DNA from 2 places in the Amycolatopsis sp. NPDC005003 genome. Region 2 is predicted to be linked to the other one. Evidence: predicted binding sites of a transcription regulator. Region 2 holds the regulator's gene; the other holds the start of a gene.

Region 1 (5,997 bases), on a different contig from region 2:
CGCCGCCGACGAGCTCGTCCGCGCGGCTGGCCGGGCGGGCGGCGGCCTGCTGGCCCGAGCGGGCCACCATCAGGCTGACGTCGGAGAGCGCCTCCATGTCCCGCTGTTCGCGCAGCAGGTCGGAGTACGCCCAGTACAGCGCGGTGAGGCCGAGGAAGACGGCGAGCACCAGCGGCCACGCCTGGGGCGTGGTCGAGATGACGAGGTAGCCGGAGAGGCCGACAGAGGCGTTGACGAAGCCGACGACCAGGATCCGCCCGGTGAGCCGGACGGCGGTGCTGACCCGCATGCGGCGGCGCAGCACGCGGACCGCCGCCAGCGCGAGCAGGGTGCTCACGAGCGGCGCGGTCAGGGTGCCGGCCAGCGCCGCGACCCACGGGATCCCGTCCCCGGTCCCGACGGCGTGCTTGACCAGCCCGGCGACCGCGAAGGCGCCGGTGATCTCGAGCAGGAAGGCGCCCGCGTTGTAGAGCACGCGGCCGGCGACCTTGCGCGCGAGCAGCGTGCCGATGCCGGCGACGAGGTGCGCGGCCAGCACGACTTCGAACGGCGCGATGAAGAACCCGATGACGAGCGGGATCTCGGTGAACGAGATCGTCCAGGAGATGCCGCTGCGGACGTCGACGTTGATGCCGAGCTGTTCGGCGAGCAGGAAGGCGATCGCCAGCACCGGCCCGATCCACAGCAGCCGGTCGTTCCACTCGAACGGCAGCCACGAGCCGACCGCGAACGAGGCGACGAGCCCGAGGCTCAGCACGGCGAAGGTGTACACGCGGAAGCGGCGCTCGTCGGTGCGGGCTTCGGCGGAGACGGGTGGTGTCCCGGAAGCGGCTCCAGGCCCGGGCTGCGCCTGCGCGACGGCGTCGCCGTGGGCGTTGGTGTCCGGCATCCGACCTTCCCTCCCGGCTTGTCCACCGGTGCTGATTCGTGACTTCGGGTGTGGACAAGGGCCATACCGTACCCCGTCAGGCGTACCCGTGTCCCTTTCGAGACAGTAGGAGATCACCCCAGGGTTAACAATGCCTCGAACGCGCTGACCTGCGTGGACCAGAGGGTGAAACGCCGGATGTCCGAACTCTGCCGATTCCCATACGCACAAGACACCGGGTAGCGCTTCAATGGGCGCATGCACAGCGATGTGATTGCCACCGAGCACGCGGCGCGGCTCGCGGCGGTGGATCCCCTCCTCCCCGGCTCGACTCCCTTCGAAGCAGCGGAAAACGCGGTGGTCCTGGAGGTGGCGACGGGCGACTCCGCCGCGTCCGGGCTGGCTTCCCGCGTCCAGGTCGACCGCGACGCCCCGAACGCCCCGTGGCGCGCGCTGACCGAACACCGCCTCGACCTCCAGCTGGCCGGTCCGCAGCCGGCGGCCGTCCTCGACGCCCTCCTCACCCGATGGGATGAACATCTGCGCGCGGTCGCCGAGCGCGGCGACACCGAGACGGCGGCGATCGTGCCGCGCGCGAGCCGCGACGCCGCCGGCGCGCGGGAAATGCTGCACCACGGCTTCGCCCCGCTGCGGGTGGTCGCGGTCCGCCCTTCGCAGCGGCTGGTGCCGGCCACCCCGCTGGGCACACCCGGGGTCAAGATCCGCCGCGCCGAGCCCGGCGACCTCGAGACGGCGGTGGCGCTCGGCATGGAGCTGCACTCCTACGACGCCCAGTACGGCACGGTGAACTGGCGCACCGGCGTCGAGGAGATCCTGGCCAAGGACCTCGCCGAGCAGCTGAAGCGGCCGGAGCCGCCATTGTGGATCGCCGAGCTGTACGGGCGTCCGCTCGGCATGGTGAGCGTGCAGCACCCGGGCGAGACCGGCTGGATCAGCGGCCGCGTCGCCGCTTCCCGGGTGGGCTACCTGTCGTCACTGGCCGTGGCGGAGGCGGCGCGGTCGTCCGGCGTCGGTACCGCGCTGGCGACGCACGCCCACCACGTCCTCGACGAGGAAGGCGCCGACGTCGTCCTGCTGCACCACGCGGCGGCGAACCCGCTGTCGACGCCGTTCTGGTACGCGCAGGGGTACCGCCCGCTGTGGACGTACTGGCAGCGTCGACCGGCTGTTCGGTGAACTACTGGAGGATTACCGAGGGTGGGCGGAACTTATAGGCTGACCTCGCCGCCAGCGAGGGGAGCCTGAAGTGACCGACCAGCGGGATTCCGCGCCGAGAGCGCCCGAGGGAGTCGACACCGAGAAGCCGTCCGCGGCCCGGATCTACGACTGGTACCTGGGCGGTACCCAGAACTGGGCCGTGGACCGCGAGTTCGGCCGGCGCATGGAGCAGCAGTGGCCGCTGGTGCGCCCGGGGTCGAAGCAGAACCGCGAGTTCATGAACCGCGCGGTCCGCGCGGCGCTGCGGGCCGGCATCCGGCAGTTCATCGACCTCGGCTCGGGCGTGCCGACGGCGGGCAACGTGCACGAGGTCGTCGAGGCGGAGCTGCCGGAGGACCACGACGCGAAGGTCGTCTACGTCGACTACGAGCCGGTCGCCGTCGCCCACGCGACGCTGATCCTCGAAGAGGGCATGGCGACGGACTGGGCCGGCATCGTCCAGGCCGACATGCGGGACGCGAAGTCGGTGCTACGCGCCGAAGAGACGCGCCGGCTGATCGACTTCTCCCAGCCGGTCTGCCTGATCATGGCGGCGGTGCTGCACTTCGTCGGCCCGGACGACGACCCGGAGGGACTGCTGGCGACGTACCGGGACGCGCTCGCGCCGGGCAGCTGGCTGGCGATCTCGCAGATGAGCGAAGGCGACGGAGCGGGTCCGCACCTGGACGGGCTGCGGTGGTTCGTCGAGCAGTACCGGAAGACGAGCAACCCGGTCTGGCTGCGCAACCGCGAAGAAATCGAGCCGCTCTTCGGCGACTGGCCGATCCTCGAACCGGGCATCGTGCACCTGCCGGACTGGCGGCCGGACCGGAAGATCAACGCCCTCGAGGCGGAGGCCCGGCCGTTCGCGTGGTGCGCCGTGGCGGCGAAGCCAGGCTCCTGACCTGCGGTTTCCCCGATCGCTGTGGGCGAACGCACCATCGGAAACAAACACACCCATCGGAGAGTTGAGCTAAGCAGACTCAACTAACCGAGGAGTGCACATGTCCGACACCCGCCTCCTGCCCGTGCTCCCGCTCGATGACGACGTCGTGCTGCCGGGCATGGTCGTCCCGCTCGACCTGACCGACACCGAGACGCGGGCCGCGGTGGAGTCCGCCCAGGCCAAGACGCCGAGCCAGGCGTCGTTCCCCGGCATCCGCTCGGCTTCGGCCGCCAAGGCCGAGGTCCTCATCGTCCCGCGCGTCCACGGCGAGTACGCCGAGTTCGGCACCGTCGCCACGGTCGAGCGCATCGGCCGCGTGCCCGGGGGCAAGGCCGCCGTCCTGCTGCGCGGCACGGCCCGCGCGGTCGTCGGCCGGATCGCCGACGGTCCCGGCGCCGCCCGCTGGGTGCACGCCGAGGACGCCCCCGAGACCACCGACGACCAGACCGCGAAGCTCGCGGCCGAGTACAAGGCCGTCGTCATCTCGATCCTCCAGCAGCGCGGCGGCTGGCAGCTGATCGACGCCGTCCAGCAGGTCGAGGAGCCGTCCGCGGTCGCCGACCTGTCCGGCAACGCGCCGTACCTGTCCACCGAGCAGAAGCTCGAGCTGCTGTCCGCTTTGGACGTCAGCGCCCGCCTGGAGAAGGCTCTCGAGTGGAGCAAGGAGCACCTCGCCGAGCTCGAGGTGACCGACACGATCCGCAAGGACGTCGCCGAGGGCATGGAGAAGCAGCAGAAGGAGTTCCTGCTGCGCCGCCAGCTCGAAGCGATCCGCAAGGAGCTGGGCGAGCTCGACGGCACCGCTGACGAGACGGACTACCGCGCCCGTGTCGAAGGCGCCGAGCTGCCCGACGCCGTCAAGAAGGCCGCACTGGCCGAAGTGGACAAACTGGACCGCACGTCCGAGCAGTCCCCCGAAGGCGGCTGGATCCGCACTTGGCTGGACACCGTCCTGGAACTGCCCTGGAACGAGCGCACCGAGGACGTCTACGACATCGCCGCGGCACGGGCCGTTTTGGACGCCGACCACGCCGGTCTGGACGACGTCAAGGAACGCATCATCGAGTACCTGGCCGTCCGCAAGCGCCGCGCCGAGTCGGGCCTGGGTCCGGTCGGCGGCCGTCGTTCCGGTGCCGTGCTCGCCCTCGCGGGCCCTCCCGGGGTCGGCAAGACGTCGCTGGGTGAGTCCGTCGCCAAGGCCATGGGCCGCAAGTTCGTCCGCGTCGCGCTGGGCGGCATCCGCGACGAGGCCGAGATCCGCGGTCACCGCCGCACGTACGTCGGCGCGCTGCCCGGCCGGATCGTCCGCGCCATCAAGGAAGCCGGCTCGATGAACCCGGTCGTGCTGCTCGACGAGATCGACAAGGTCGGCGCCGACTACCGCGGCGACCCGACCGCGGCGCTGCTCGAAGTGCTGGACCCGGAGCAGAACCACACGTTCCGCGACCACTACCTCGAGGTCGAGCTGGACCTGTCCGACGTCGTGTTCCTGGCCACGGCCAACGCGCTGGAGACCATCCCCGGCCCGCTGCTGGACCGCATGGAGCTCGTCACGCTGGACGGCTACACCGAGCACGAAAAGGTCACCATCGCCCGCGACCACCTGCTCCCCCGCGAGCTGGAGCGCGCCGGCCTGGGCACCGCGGACGTCGTGCTGACGGACGCCGCGTTCAGCCGGATCGCCGCCGAGTACACCCGCGAGGCGGGCGTGCGCGACGCGAACCGGACGATCGCCAAGGTGCTGCGGAAGGTCGCGACCAAGGTGGCGCTGGACGAGGTATCGCTGCCGCTTTCGGTCGACGCTCCGGACCTGGAGACGTACCTGGGCCGGCCGCGGCACATCCCGGAGTCGTCGCTGCCGGCGTCGACGCAGCGCACGGCGACCCCGGGCGTGGCGACCGGCCTGGCGGTGACCGGCGCGGGCGGTGACGTCCTCTACATCGAGGCGTCGCTGGCCGACGAGGAGTCCGGCGCGTCCGGGCTGCAGCTGACCGGCCAGCTCGGCGACGTGATGAAGGAGTCGGTGCAGATCGCGCTGTCCTACCTGCGGTCGCACGGCGCGGAGCTGGAGCTGCCGGTCGGTGACCTGCGCAAGCGCGGCATCCACGTCCACGTGCCGGCGGGCGCGGTCCCGAAGGACGGGCCGTCGGCGGGCGTCACGATGACGACGGCGCTGGCGTCCCTGCTCTCCGGCCGCGTGGTCCGCGCGGACGTGGCGATGACCGGCGAGGTGTCCCTGACCGGGCGCGTCCTCCCGATCGGCGGCGTGAAGCAGAAGCTGCTGGCGGCTCACCGGGCGGGGATGAAGACGGTGATCATCCCGCAGCGCAACGAGCCGGACCTGGACGACGTCCCGGCCGAGGTGCTGAGCCAGCTGGACGTCCACGCGGTGGCGAACGTCCGCGAGGTCCTCGACCTCGCCCTGACCCCGGCTTCGACGCCGGTTTCCCAGGCGGCGTAACCCCGAGCGCCGCCGTGACGGCCGGTTTCCCTCTCCCCCAAGGGAAACCGGCCGTTCCCTTATGCTCCGACCTTCCGGGCGGCGACGAGGTAGCCGGTGCCGAGCCAGCGCTTGGCGCCGTGCGCGATCGTGGTTTCCGGCCGCGCCCGCCACGAGCGGTCCCGCCGCCGGACGAGCCGGTCGACCGGCGGCACCGACGCGGTGACGTCGTAGGCGATGACCTGACCCGGCTGCAGGCCGGCGCGCCACAGCAGCTCCCGCAGGCGCCGCGGGGTGAGCGCGACGATCCCGGTGCGGCGGGCCCCGTGCCGTCTCGAGGGCGGGACGCCGACGGCGCGTTCCAGCGCGCCGAGTGTGCGGCGGGCGGGCCAGAAGACACCCCATTCGAAGAGCCGGTACGGGCTCCTCGGGTTGAGCATCGTCGTCACGACGAGCCCGCCGGGCCGGGTGACCCGGGCGACTTCGCGCAGGGCCTGCGCGGCGTCGGTGTACTCGAGGACGCCC
Region 2 (5,997 bases):
GTGACCATGACGACGCAGCGGAGCAGGCTGCTGCGCGCGCTGGTGTACGTGGTGCAGATGGTGGACCGGCCCGACGAGCTGGTCACCTTCCTGGGGCAACTGGGCCGCGACCACCGGAAGTTCGCCGTCGTCTCGCGGCACTACGACGCCGTCGGCGTCGCGCTGATCGCCGCGTTGAAACGATTCCTTAAGGAGAAGTGGACCACCGAGGTCGAATCGGCGTGGACCTCGGCCTACGGGCTCATCGCCAAGACGATGCGCGAAGCGGCCCAGGCGGAAACGGGACCGGCGGCGTGGTCGGCGACCGTGCTCGAGCACCGGAAGCTCAGCCGCGACGTCGCACTGGTGAAGGTGCGCACCGAAGGCCTCCTGCCCTACCGCGCCGGCGAGTACGTCAGCGTGGAAGTGCCGCAGCGGCCACGGTTCTGGCGGTACTTCTCGCCGGCGAACGCGCCGCGCGGCGACGGTCAGCTCACCTTCCACGTGCGCGCGGTGCCCGGCGGCTGGGTCAGCGGGAGCATCGTCAACCACACCAAGCCGGGCGACGTGTGGCGCCTCGGGCCGTCGATGGGCGTGCTGAACGTGCGCCCGACGTCCACGAAGCGGCGGCTGCTGATGATCGGCGGCGGCACCGGGATCACGCCGTTGCTGGCGATCCTCGACGACCTTTCGCGCTGGAAGCGGAACCCGCCGGTGCACCTGTTCTTCGGCGGACGGCGACCGGAGGACCTGTACGCGCTGGAGGAGCTGCGCCGGCTGGCCGCGATGTCGAAGTGGCTGACGGTCACCCCGGTCACCGAGGAGGGCGCGCTGGCCGGCGGCGACCGCGGCACGCTCGCCCACGCCGTCACCCAGCGCGGCACGTGGCGGAACCACGAGGTGCTCGTTTCCGGTTCGCCGCCGATGATCCAGGCGACCGTCGCCAAGCTGCTGGCCAGGGGGATCGATCTGGAACGAATATCCTACGACCCGTTCACCATGGACTGAGGTTTGTCCGGAATGCGCTGAGAGACTCTCAGCACCCCGCGCCGCACCGGTGGTTTCTCGCTATCTTCGCCGATATGGAGATGACTATTCCGGTTTCGGACGGCACCATCGGCGGCTACCTGGCGGAGCCCGCCGGCACGGGACCCCACCCCGGTGTGGTGCTCATCCACGACGCGTTCGGGCTGAGCCAGGACACGAAGAACATCACCGACCGCTTCGCCCGCGAGGGCTACCTCGCGCTCAGCCCGGACCTGTATTCGCGCGGGGGAATGCGCCGCTGCGTGCGGCGGGTGTTCTCGGACATGTTCGCCCAACGCGGTCGCAGCTTCGACGACATCGAGGCCGCCCGCACGCTCCTGACGGGCCGGGACGACTGCTCGGGCCGGGTCGGCATCGCCGGGTTCTGCATGGGCGGCGGCTTCGCGCTCGTCGCGGCGTCACGCGGGTTCGAGGCGTCCGCGCCGTACTACGGGCAGCTGCCGAAGAACCTGTCGGTGCTCGACGACGCCTGCCCGATCGTCGCCAGCTTCGGCAAGAAGGACTTCGGGCTGCGCGGCGCCGCGGCGAAGCTCGAGACGGCGCTGACCGAGCGCGGCGTCCCGCACGACGTCAAGGAGTACCCGGACGCCAGCCACGGGTTCGCCAACAAGATCGACACGGCGGCCCCGGTGAACCTGCTGCTCAAGGTCGTCGGCTTCACCTACCACCACGAATCGGCCGAAGACGCGTGGCGCCGGGTGACGTCCTTCTTCGGCGAACACCTGCAGCAGCCGTCCCGACCTTCGCACTGAGCCGAGCGGAGCAGCGAATTCGTCGAACGGCGGTAGTTCGTTGACCGTTGTGCCCGAATCGCCTTATGGTCTAGACCACATCTTCCCCGGATGTGCTCGCTCGTCCTCCCCTGCCGGAACAACGCCGTTCCCCCTCGAGGAGCCGAAATGACCTGGAAAAGAACGCTCTTCGCGGCCGCGGCCGGCGCCCTGCTCGCGCCGGTGCTGGTCGTCGCCCTCCCCGCCACCTCCGCGAGCGCCCACGGTTACGTGTCCGACCCGCCCAGCCGGCAGGCCAACTGCGCGGCCGGGAAGGTCCCCGACTGCGGGCAGATCATCTACGAGCCGCAGAGCGTCGAAGGCCCGAAGGGGCTGCGCAGCTGCAACGCCGGGTTGTCGCAGTTCGCCGAGCTGGCCGACGAGTCGAAGCCGTGGCCGGCCAAGTCGGTGGGCAGCACGGTGACGTTCAACTGGGTGTTCACCGCCCGGCACTCGACGTCGAACTACGAGTACTACGTCGGCGGCACCCGGGTCGCGGTGTTCGACGGCAACAACCAGCAGCCGCCGTCGACGCTGTCGCACACGGTGAACCTGGCCGGCTATTCGGGCCGGATCAAGGTGCTGGCGATCTGGAACATCGCGGACACGGCCAACGCGTTCTACAGCTGCGTCGACCTCCAGGTCGGCGGAGGCGGCACCCCGCCGCCGACGACCACCACGCCGCCCCCGACCACGACGACCCGGCCGCCCACCACCACGACCAAGCCGCCGACGGGTGGCACGTGGGCGGCGGGCACGGCGTACAAGGTGGGCGACGTCGTGACGTACGGCGGCGCGACCTACCGCTGCATCCAGGCGCACACGGCGATCGCGGGCTGGGAGCCGCCGAACACCCCGGCGCTCTGGCAGCGCCAGTGAGAGTGGTCCTGGCCGTCGTCGCGCTGCTCCTGACCGGCTGCGCGACGACGGCCCCTCCGCAGCACAACGCGGCCGACGTGATGTTCCTGCAGATGCTGATTCCCCAGAACCAGCAGGGCATCGAGATCGTCCGGCTGGCTTCGGCCCGCCCGCTGCCGCCCTCGCTGAAGGAGCTGGCGGCGGCGATCGAGGTGACCCAGCAGACCGAGGTCGACGACATGCGACGCTGGCTCCGCGAGTGGGACCAGCCCGAGGCGGTGGCCCCGCAGGCCCACGCCGGCCACGGCGGCCTGAAGACGACGGCACCGGACCTGGTCGGAGCGCTCCGGACGGCGCCGGACAGCGAGTTCACCCGCCGGTTCCTGGACGTCCTGACCGGACAGCAGCAGGGAGCGGTCGAGCTGGCCCGGACGGAGAACGGACCAGGCGGCGGGGTCAACGCCCAGGCCCGCGACCTGGCCCGGCGGGTGATCGAGTCCCGGACGGCGGAGGTCAAGCAGCTGCTGAACGTCAAGACGTGACCCGCGGCGCGCCGGGGAAACCTGTCTGAGCAGGCCCCCGTTTTCCACGCTACCCGCAGGCACCGACAGTTTCTCGTGCCCGCAGGCCCCATGAGGGCCGGTTCTCCACATGCGCGAAGGCCTCCCCGGTCGCCCGGGGAGGCCTTCGTCGCGTTGGTCGTCAGCGGCGCTTGGGCCGCCAGACCACCAGCGCCGTCTGCTGGTTGAGCGGCACCAGGTCCCGGCGGTAGGACGCGTGCGCCGCCGCCGTCGCCTGTTCCGCGGCCACGTACGCCGCGGCCAGTTCTTCGGTCAGCTCGGTGATCCGGGCCCGCAGCGCGTCGACCTGGTTTTCCAGTTCGATGATGCGCTTGATGCCGGCCAGGTTGACGCCGTCTTCCTGCGACAGCCGCTGGACCTCGCGCAGCAGCGCGATGTCCCGCATCGAGTAGCGCCGCCCGCCGCCGGGGGTGCGGCCCGGTGAGACCAGGCCCTGCCGGTCGTACGTGCGCAGCGTCTGCGCGTGCATCCCGGCGAGCTGGGCCGCCACCGAGATGACGAACACCGGGGTCTCCTCGTCGCCTTCCTGGGGAATCCCGCCGAACACCACTCTCACCTACCTTGCAGCAGCTCGGTGATCTCTGGCCGGGGGTCGTGCCCGGCCATCGCCTCGGCGTACGCCTGCAGTGCCTCGCGCGCCTTGTCGTCCAGTTTGGCGGGAATCGCCGCCTGGAGGGTGACGAGCAGGTCACCTTGCGAACCGTCGCGCTTGGCGATGCCCTTGCCGCGCACGCGCAGCACCCGTCCGCTCGCCGTGCCCGGCGACACCTTGAGCGAGACCTTGCCTTCCAGCGTCGGCACCGTGATCGTGGTGCCGAGCGTCAGCTCCGTGAAGTCCACCGGCACGGTGATCGTCAGGTCGAGCCCCTTGCGCCCGAACAGCGCGTGGGGAGCCACGTGCACGCGGACGTAAAGGTCACCCGCCTGCGCCCCGCCCCGGCCCGGCTCACCCTGGCCGGCCAGCCGGATGCGCTGGTCGTCGTCGACGCCCGGCGGGATCCGGACGGTCAGCGTGCGGGTGCGCGTGCTGATGCCTTCGCCGCCGCATTCGGGGCACGGGTCGTCGATGATCGTCCCGCGGCCGCGGCAGTCGCGGCACGGCTCCGAGAACGCGAACGCGCCCTGGCTGCGGCTGACCAGCCCCGAACCGGAACAGGTCGGGCAGGTCCGCGGCGAAGTCCCCGGCCGGGCACCGTTGCCGTTGCAGGTCGCGCAGGTCGCCGGGCTCGACAGCCGCAGCGGCAGGGTCGCGCCCTTGACCGCCTCGGTGAAGTCGATCCGGACGTCCGTCTCGACGTCGGCACCGCGCTGCGGCCGGTTCGCCGTCGCGCCCGCCGACGACCGGCCGCGGCCGAAGATCCCGCCGAGGATGTCGCCGAGGCCGCCGAAGCCGCCCTGCTGACCCGCGCCGGCGCCGGCCTGGCCGAAGATGTCGCCCATGTCGAAACTGCCGCCACCGCCGCCACCGGGGAAGTTGAAGCCACCCCCGCCGCCGAACAGCCGCCGCGCCTCGTCGTACTCCTTGCGCTTGCTCGCGTCGGAGAGCACGCCGTAGGCCTCGGAAACCGCCTTGAACTTCTGCTCCGCCTGCGCGTTGCCGGCGTTCGCGTCCGGGTGGTTCTCCTTGGCCAGCTTCCGGTAGGCCTTCTTGATTTCGTCCGCGGTGGCGTCGGAGGAGACGCCCAGTTCACGGTAGAAGTCCTTACCGATCCATTCCCGTGCGCTCATCGGGCGTCTCCTCCTCCCACTTGGTTTTTCCTCTTACTGCTGCTGCTCATCGGCTCCGCCGTCGAGTGGCGGCTCGCCACCGACGGACGGGGCCGCGCCGGGCTCGTGGTCGGTCACGCCGACCAGCGCCGCCCGCAGTACGCGATCCCCGAAGCGGTACCCGCGGCGCATGACCACGGTGACCGTCGGGCCCGCCACGTCCGGCGAGGTGTTGTGCTGCACGGCCTCGTGCACGCTCGGGTCGAAGGCCTCGCCCTCGGCGCCGAACGACTCGAGGCCCGCGCGCTGCAGGCCGCTGATCAGCTTGTCGCCGACGGCCTTGAACGCGCCGGTGAGGTCGCCGTGCTGCTCGGCCCGCTCGAGGTCGTCGAGCAGCGGCAGCAGGTCGTTGACCACCGTCGCCTTCGCGCCGATCACGACCGCCTCGCGGTCGCGCTCGACCCGCTTGCGGTAGTTGGCGTACTCGGCCTGCAGGCGCTGGAGGTCGGCGGTGCGCTCGGCCAGCTCCTTCTCCACGTCGGAGACGACGGCCACCGACTCGTCCACAATGGACTCACCCAGCGAGGGGCCCGCGTGCTCCACGGGCGCCTCGTCGGGGTCCGGCGCGGCGTGGGCCGGACCGGGCGGGCGGACCTGCCCGGTCTGGGGGTCCACCCGACGCCGGTCCCGCACGACCACCGGCTCCTCGGGGCCTCGGCCCTGGTTCTCGGATTCGTCGTAGCTGTGGGTCACTTCTTCGGGTCCTCTTCGACGATCTCGGCGTCCACCACGTCATCGGCCTTGGCCTGGCCGCCGGCCGCACCGGCGTCCCCGGCCGCACCCGCACCCGCACCGCCGGCGGCACCGGCCGCCGCGTCGGCGTTCGCGTTGGCGTACAGGGCGGAGCCCAGCTCCTGCGAAGCGGCGTTCAGCTTCTCGATCGCCTCGCGGATCTTGGTCGAGTCCGTGCCCTTCAGCGACTCGTTGGCCTCGTCGATCGCGGACTTGACCTTGCCCTTGAGGTCCTCGGGCAGCTTGTCGTCGTTGTCCTTGAC

Evidence for each region. Region 2 encodes HspR, which represses chaperone genes until heat shock. Its sites were predicted from a motif close to ANNTTGAGTNNNNNNNACTCAANNT; they were not measured.
Region 1: a site for HspR is predicted at 3,052-3,076, ahead of lon (endopeptidase La). Genes of this name have one in related genera too.

The regions. Positions count from the first base shown of each region.
Region 1 is NZ_JBSGAI010000016.1:120,438-126,434, reverse strand. Features, by position in the region: gene ACWED2_RS20475 (putative bifunctional diguanylate cyclase/phosphodiesterase) at 1-889, opposite strand, end outside; gene ACWED2_RS20470 (GNAT family N-acetyltransferase) at 1,127-2,065, shown strand; gene ACWED2_RS20465 (SAM-dependent methyltransferase) at 2,136-2,990, shown strand; gene lon (endopeptidase La) at 3,091-5,493, shown strand; gene ACWED2_RS20455 (class I SAM-dependent methyltransferase) at 5,553-5,997, opposite strand, start outside.
Region 2 is NZ_JBSGAI010000034.1:42,871-48,867, reverse strand. Features, by position in the region: gene ACWED2_RS32795 (globin domain-containing protein) at 1-987, shown strand, start outside; gene ACWED2_RS32790 (dienelactone hydrolase family protein) at 1,062-1,778, shown strand; gene ACWED2_RS32785 (lytic polysaccharide monooxygenase) at 1,926-2,675, shown strand; gene ACWED2_RS32780 (DUF305 domain-containing protein) at 2,672-3,196, shown strand; gene ACWED2_RS32775 (heat shock protein transcriptional repressor HspR) at 3,357-3,782, opposite strand; gene dnaJ (molecular chaperone DnaJ) at 3,788-4,963, opposite strand; gene grpE (nucleotide exchange factor GrpE) at 4,997-5,695, opposite strand; gene dnaK (molecular chaperone DnaK) at 5,692-5,997, opposite strand, start outside.